DNA from 3 places in the Streptomyces sp. NPDC005435 genome. Region 3 is predicted to be linked to each of the others. Evidence: riboswitches for the same ligand, from Rfam matches in the RefSeq annotation. Region 3 holds a riboswitch; each other region holds the start of a gene.
The links. A riboswitch is a leader RNA that binds a small molecule or an ion and turns the genes downstream of it on or off. The one in region 3 is predicted to bind thiamine pyrophosphate.

Region 1 (2,259 bases), on a different contig from region 3:
CGATCACGGTGTCCTTGTAGATGTCCCAGGTCAGCTCCTCGGCCTTGCCGTCGACCTTCTCCAGGGCCTGGTAGAGCGGCACCGTGCCGATGGGCACGGGGGAGTTGCGCAGCACCCACTCGCGCGTGGTGTGGATGTTGCGGCCGGTGGAGAGGTCCATGACCGTGTCGGCGCCCCAGCGGGTCGCCCAGGTCATCTTCTCCACCTCCTCCTCGATGGAGGAGGTGACGGCGGAGTTGCCGATGTTGGCGTTGACCTTCACCAGGAAGCGCTTGCCGATGATCATCGGCTCGATCTCGGGGTGGTTGACGTTGGCGGGCAGCACCGCGCGACCGGCGGCGATCTCCTCGCGGACCACCTCCGGGGACACGTTCTCGCGGAGGGCCACGAACTCCATCTCGGGCGTGATCTCGCCCCGCGCCGCGTAGGCGAGCTGCGTGACCGCACCGCCGTCACGGCTGCGGCGCGGCAGCCGGGGGCGGCCGGGGAAGACCGCGTCCAGGTTCCGCAGCCCGCCGCGCGGCGAGGTGTGCTTGATGCCGTCGTCCTCGGGCCGGACGGGGCGCCCGGCGTACTCCTCGGTGTCGCCCCGCGCGACGATCCAGTTCTCCCGCAGCGGGGTCAGTCCCCGCCGGACATCGGTGGGGACGGCGGGGTCGGTGTACGGCCCCGATGTGTCGTAGAGCGTGACCGACCGTCCGTTGGTCAGGTGCACCTGACGGACCGGCACGTGTACATCGGGGCGTGAGCCCGCGAGGTACGCCTTGTGCCAGCCGTTGGACTTCCCGGCCTCCGCGTCCGGCGACCCCTTGGTCGCGTTCTGCGTGGAGGCAGGCGTGCGTGCGTCCTTGTTGGTCATGAGACCTACTCCCTACGCCGGCATTACCCGGTAACAGGTTCGGCGGTCGACGCAGCGATTTCCGTCCGCAGATGGTCCGGTGGAACCACGGTTCCACGTGAAACATCGCGAAGACGGAGGTCAGCGCCCTCTCAGCCCGGTGCTCCGAGCTCCCGCGTGTGCAAAGGTGCCTCCACGCTAGCGCCCCTTCTGACGGGAAGAACAGTGGGCCTCGGTCGTTCTTGCAATGATCGGACGGTGACCACGACACATCAGCCTCCCTTTCCCCCGCCCGGGCCGCCCCATCGGCACGGCCCCGGACAGGGCGGCGGCCCGGCAGGCGGGGGCGGACAGGGCTCCGGCGGCGGCCCCGGAGACGCGCACGGGTACCACGCGGGCTCCGGCGGCGACCAGGAACCGGGCCATGGTCACGGCTCTCCCGGCCACAGTCATGGCCACTCGCACAGCCATGGCCCCGCGGCTCCGGTGTCCCGGCATCTGCGCAAGGTCATCGCGGCGATCCTGATCCCGTTCACGGCCGCCGTCGTGGTCGGGCTCGTGGTGCTCTGGCCCGGGGGCGCCCCGCCGCACCAGCGCTCAGGGGTCGGCTTCGACCGCCAGACCCAGCAGGCCACGGTCACCCGGGTCCTGTCGGTGAGCTGCAAGTCCGTGAACGCCTCGGGGGGTTCGTCCCTCGGTGACAACGCCTCCTCCGGCGCCGGCGCGACCGCCCAGGCGGGGAAGGGCACCTGCAAGAAGGCGACGGTCCGGGTCGACACCGGCAAGGACCGGGGCCGCACCTTCACCGAGATCGTCCAGCCCGACCAGACCCGGCAGTTGCACCAGGGCGAACAGGTCGTGGTCGCCTACGAGCCCTCGGCGCCCAAGGACCTGCAGTACTCCGTCACCGACGTGAACCGGCAGTTCCCCATGGCACTGCTCGCCGGGATCTTCGCCGTCGCCGTCGTGGTGGTGGGGCGGCTGCGCGGTGTCATGGCGCTGGTCGCGCTGGCCGTCAGCTTCCTGGTGCTGACCCTGTTCATCCTGCCCGCGATACTCCAGGGTTCGAATCCGCTCCTGGTGGCGGTGGTCGGATCGAGCGCCATCATGCTGATCGCCCTCTACATGTGCCACGGGCTGTCCGCCCGTACGTCGGTCGCGGTGCTCGGCACATTGGTCTCGCTGATGCTGATCGGCTTTCTCGGCTCGCAGTTCATCGGCTGGGCCGCGCTCACCGGGAACACCGACGACAGCACGGGGCTGATCCACGGGCTCTATCCGTCGATCGACATGAGCGGTCTTCTGCTGGCCGGCGTCATCATCGGTTCGCTCGGCGTGCTGGACGACGTGACGGTGACCCAGACCTCGGCCGTCTGGGAGCTGCACGAGGCCAACCCCTCGATGGGCTGGCGGGGTCTGTA
Region 2 (2,259 bases), on a different contig from region 3:
GGAAGGTCCGCGACAGCAGGAAGTCGAGGAACGCCTTGCCGCCCTTGGGGTTGCCCGCGTGGCTGAGCAGTCCGGCGAACTCGGTCTGCCGGAAGCAGGTGCCCTCGGAGACGCCGGTCGGGGCGGTCGAGGGCCGCTTCTTGGCGTAGATGACCTCGGCGGGCGGCGAGGAGGCGTAGGAGACGACGAGCGGACGGTCGCCGCCCGCCTTCTTCCCCTCGGAGGAGCCGGAGAACTCCTGGTAGTAGGCCTGCTCCCAGCCGTCCACGACCTTCACGCCGTTGGCCTTGAGCTTCTTCCAGTAGCCCTCCCAGCCCTTGTCGCCGTAGCGGGCGGCGCTGCCGAGCAGGAAGCCGAGGCCGGGCGAGGAGGTGGAGGCGTTCTCGGTGACCAGGAGGTTCTTGTACTTCGGGTCGGCGAGGTCGGCGAAGTTTTGCGGGGGTGTGAGCTTGTGCCGGGTGAAGTACGCCTTGTCGTAGTTGACGCAGATGTCGCCGTAGTCGACGGGCGTGACGCGGTGCTTGTCGCCGTCGAGCTGGAAGGCGGGGTCGACCTGGTCGAGGCCCTTGGCGGTGTACGGCTCGAAGAGGCCGTTGTCGAGGGCGCGGGAGAGCAGGGTGTTGTCGACGCCGAAGAGGACGTCGCCCTGGGGGTGGTCCTTGGTGAGGATCGCCTTGTTGACGGCTTGCCCCGCATCGCCGTCCTTGAGGACGCGGACCTTGTAGCCGGACTGCTTCTCGAAGTCCTTGACGACGCTCTTGGACGCGGCCCACGAGTCGTGGCTGACCAGGGTCACGGTCTTGGTGCCGGCGGCCGTGTGCCCGCCGCCGGCGGCACTGGAGCCGCACGCGGACAGCGTGACCATGCCGAGGCCGACCGCCGCGGCCACAAGGGTCTTGGTGTGCACTGGATGTTCCTCCTGGGTCTGGCCAGGAAGAGACGCGGCCCTGCCCGGTCTCCGCGGACGGAACCCGGGCAGGGCGCAACAGCTTGAGTGGTGACCGAACTTCCTACCCAGAATGACCTGGGCGAGGTTCAGAGGGTCTGCGGGCCTTGGTGCCGCACTCTCAGCGCTGTGGCGCTCCCCTGTCGGAATATGCAGATGTATGACAGATATGAAGTTGTGTGGACCGGCCCAGGTTACCGCTCGGTTGCGGCGAGCTGACCACACGCCCCGTCGATCTCCTGACCGCGGGTGTCCCGGACGGTCACCGGAACGCCGTGCGCGGCGATGGCCTCCACGAACGCCTTCTCGTCCTCGGGGCGGGAGGCGGTCCACTTGGAGCCCGGCGTCGGGTTCAGCGGGATCAGGTTGACGTGCACGGGCCGGCCCTTGAGCAGCCGGCCGAGCCGGTCACCGCGCCACGCCTGGTCGTTGATGTCCCGGATCAGCGCGTACTCGATGGACAGCCGGCGGCCCGACTTCTCCGCGTACTCGAAGCCTGCGTCCAGCACCTCGCGCACCTTCCACCGCGTGTTCACGGGGACGAGGGTGTCGCGCAGCTCGTCGTCGGGGGCGTGCAGGGAGATCGCGAGCCGGCACTTGAAGCCCTCGTCCGCGAAGCGGTGGATGGCGGGGACGAGCCCGACCGTCGACACGGTGATGCCACGCTGCGACAGCCCGAGCCCGTCGGGAGCGGGATCGGTGAGCGCGCGAATGGCTTGGACGACCCGCTTGTAGTTGGCGAGCGGCTCGCCCATCCCCATGAAGACGATGTTGGAGAGCCGCGCGGGCCCGCCGGGCACTTCCCCGTCCCTGAGCGCCCGCATCCCGTCCACGATCTGGTGCACGATCTCGGCGGTGGACAGGTTCCGGTCGAGTCCGGCCTGACCGGTCGCGCAGAACGGACAGTTCATCCCGCATCCGGCCTGGCTGCTGATGCACATGGTCACCCGGTCCGGGTACCGCATCAGCACCGACTCCACGAGCGTGCCGTCGAACAGCCGCCACAGGGTCTTGCGGGTGGTCCCCTGGTCCGTCGACAGATGCCGGACCACCGACATCAGCTCCGGGAACAGCGCCTCCCGCAGCTTCTCCCGCGAGCCGGCCGGAATGTCCGTCCACTCCTCGGGGTCGTGCGCGAACCGGGCGAAGTAGTGCTGCGACAGCTGCTTGGCGCGGAACGGCTTCTCCCCGGCCTCCGCGACAGCGTCCTTGCGCTCGGCAGGCGTGAGATCGGCAAGATGCCGCGGCGGCTTCTTGGCTCCGCGCGGCGCGACGAAAGTGAGTTCTCCGGGCTTGGGCATGGTGGTTCTAGT
Region 3 (2,259 bases):
CTCCGGCAGTTCGGCCCCGGTCAGCAGGTCCGCCATGACGTCGCCGGTGACGGGCGTGAGCAGCACGCCGTTGCGGTGGTGGCCGGTGGCGAGCAGCAGCCCGTCCAGGCCGGAGGCGCCGAGCAGCGGGGCGTTGTCGGGGGAGCCGGGGCGCAGTCCCGCGCCGGTCTCGGTCAGCGGCAGCTCGGTGATCCCGGGCACCAGTTCATGGGCGTCGCGCAGCAGCTCGTACACCCCGCCCGCGGTCACCGTGGTGTCCCAGCCCTGCTCCTCGGTGGTGGCGCCGACGACCAGCTCGCCGTTCTCGCGGGGCACCAGATAGACCTGGCCGCCGCGCACCACGGCCCGGACGGTGCGGCTGAGGAACGGGGCGTACCGGGGCGGCACGGTCAGCCGCAGCACCTGGCCCTTGACCGGGCGCACCGGCGGCAGCACGTCCGCGGGGACCCCGGTGAGCCGTCCGCTGGTGCTGCCGCCCGCGAGGACCACCCGAGGGGCGCGCAGCACGGTGCCGTCCTCGGAGGTGACTCCCACGGCCCGCTCACCGGCCATGTCGAGCCGTGCGGCCCAGGACCGGTGGAACGCCACCCCGGCCCGCTCGCAGGCCAGCACGAGGGCCGTGGCGAGCCGTCTCGGGTCGATCTGGTGGTCCCCGTCCACCCGGAGTCCGCCGCGCACGCCCGGCGCCAGCATCGGCTCCAGGCGGCGGCACTCGCGCCCGCTCAGCCACTCCGACTCCAGACCCGAGCGGAGCTGGAGCGCGTGCAGTTCGCGCAGATGGGCGCGGTCGTCGGCGTCGAGCGCGACCGCGAGGGTGCCGCAGCGGCGGTAGCCGAGGCCGAGCCCGGTCGCCTCCGTCAGCTCGGCGGCGAAGTCCGGGTAGCGGCGGGCCGACTCCAGGTTGAGGGCGAGCAGCGCCTCCTCGCCGTAGTGCAGCTCGGTGACGGCGGCGAGCATCCCCGCCGCGACCCGCGCGGCACCGCCGCCGGGCTCGGGGTCCACCACGGTGACGGCGAGCCCGCGCAGCGCGGCCCGCCACGCCGTGACCAGGCCGATGATCCCGCCGCCGACCACGAGCACGTCGCTCGCGCCCGCTTTGCCGGAGTCCCCGTGAACGTGCGGACCAGGCTGTTTGGACGTACGTGCGTGCATGGGCGTCCAGCCCCTCCCTTCGCCGGCATGACCCGGATCAGGTTCGTACGGTCGGAGGCCGCCAGCCTCCCTCTCAGCCCGGTGCGTCCGGGCTCCCGCGAGTGCTTTCTACGGTGGCCACCCTAGTCCTCGGCCCAGGGCACCGGTATGGCGGCCCGGGCGCGCGGGCGAGGTCGGCGCCGGTGATCGCGCGGCCGTCTATGGTGGCCGGGTGAGCGAGCAGACAGCGCCGGAGGGCGCGGAGGGCGGGCGGCGCGTGGTCGTCGCCGGGGCGGGCATGGCCGGGGTGCAGACCGCGGTCGCCCTGCGCGAGCAGGGCTTCGACGGGACCATCACCCTGATCGGCGACGAGCCGCACAAGCCGTACGACCGGCCGCCGCTGTCCAAGGGCCTCCTCCTCGGCACGGCCGAGGACTCCGCCTTCGACGTGGACTTCGCCTCCCTCGGCATCGACCTCAGGCTCGGCGTCGCCGCCGTCGGCGTACGCCCCGCCGACCACGAGCTGGACACCGAGGCCGGTCCCGTCCCGTACGACGCGCTGGTCCTCGCCACCGGCGCCGATCCGGTCCGGCTGCCCGGCACGGACGACGCGCCCGGCGTGCATCTGCTGCGCACCCTGGACGACGCCCAGCGGCTGCGCCCGGTCCTCGCCGGGCAGCACGACGTCGTCGTGGTCGGCGCGGGCTGGATCGGCGCCGAGTTCGCCACCGCCGCGCGCGAGGCGGGCTGCGCCGTCACCGTCGTCGAGGCCGCGGACCGGCCGCTGGCCGAGGCGCTGCCCGCGGAGGCCGCCGCCCCGATGGCCGGCTGGTACGAGGCGGCGGGCGTCGAGCTGCGCACCGGCGCGCGCGTGGAGCGTGTCGAGCCCGGCGCGGTGGTGCTCTCCGACGGCACCCGGCTGCCCGCCGACGCCGTCGTCGTCGGCATCGGCGCCCGTCCCGCCACCGCCTGGCTGGCCGGTTCGGGCATCGAGCTGGGCGAGCACGGCGAGGTCCTGGCCGACGACCGGCTGCGCACCTCGGCCGAGGACGTGTACGCGGTCGGCGACTGCGTCTCGTTCCCCTCGGCCCGCTACGGCGAGCGGCTGCTCGTCCACCACTGGGACAA

Region 1: it holds a riboswitch for thiamine pyrophosphate, as region 3 does, so the genes downstream of both, thiC (phosphomethylpyrimidine synthase ThiC) here and thiO (glycine oxidase ThiO) in region 3, are expected to answer to the same signal.
Region 2: it holds a riboswitch for thiamine pyrophosphate, as region 3 does, so the genes downstream of both, AB0898_RS17780 (thiamine ABC transporter substrate-binding protein) here and thiO (glycine oxidase ThiO) in region 3, are expected to answer to the same signal.

The regions. Positions count from the first base shown of each region.
Region 1 covers NZ_JBEXEQ010000001.1:485,721-487,979, reverse strand. The annotation lists gene thiC (phosphomethylpyrimidine synthase ThiC) at 1-859, opposite strand, end outside; TPP riboswitch at 852-1,025, opposite strand; gene AB0898_RS02280 (YibE/F family protein) at 1,097-2,259, shown strand, end outside.
Region 2 covers NZ_JBEXEQ010000012.1:217,255-219,513, reverse strand. The annotation lists gene AB0898_RS17780 (thiamine ABC transporter substrate-binding protein) at 1-907, opposite strand, end outside; TPP riboswitch at 990-1,098, opposite strand; gene rlmN (23S rRNA (adenine(2503)-C(2))-methyltransferase RlmN) at 1,141-2,247, opposite strand.
Region 3 covers NZ_JBEXEQ010000015.1:129,867-132,125, reverse strand. The annotation lists gene thiO (glycine oxidase ThiO) at 1-1,152, opposite strand, end outside; TPP riboswitch at 1,150-1,261, opposite strand; gene AB0898_RS20700 (FAD-dependent oxidoreductase) at 1,364-2,259, shown strand, end outside.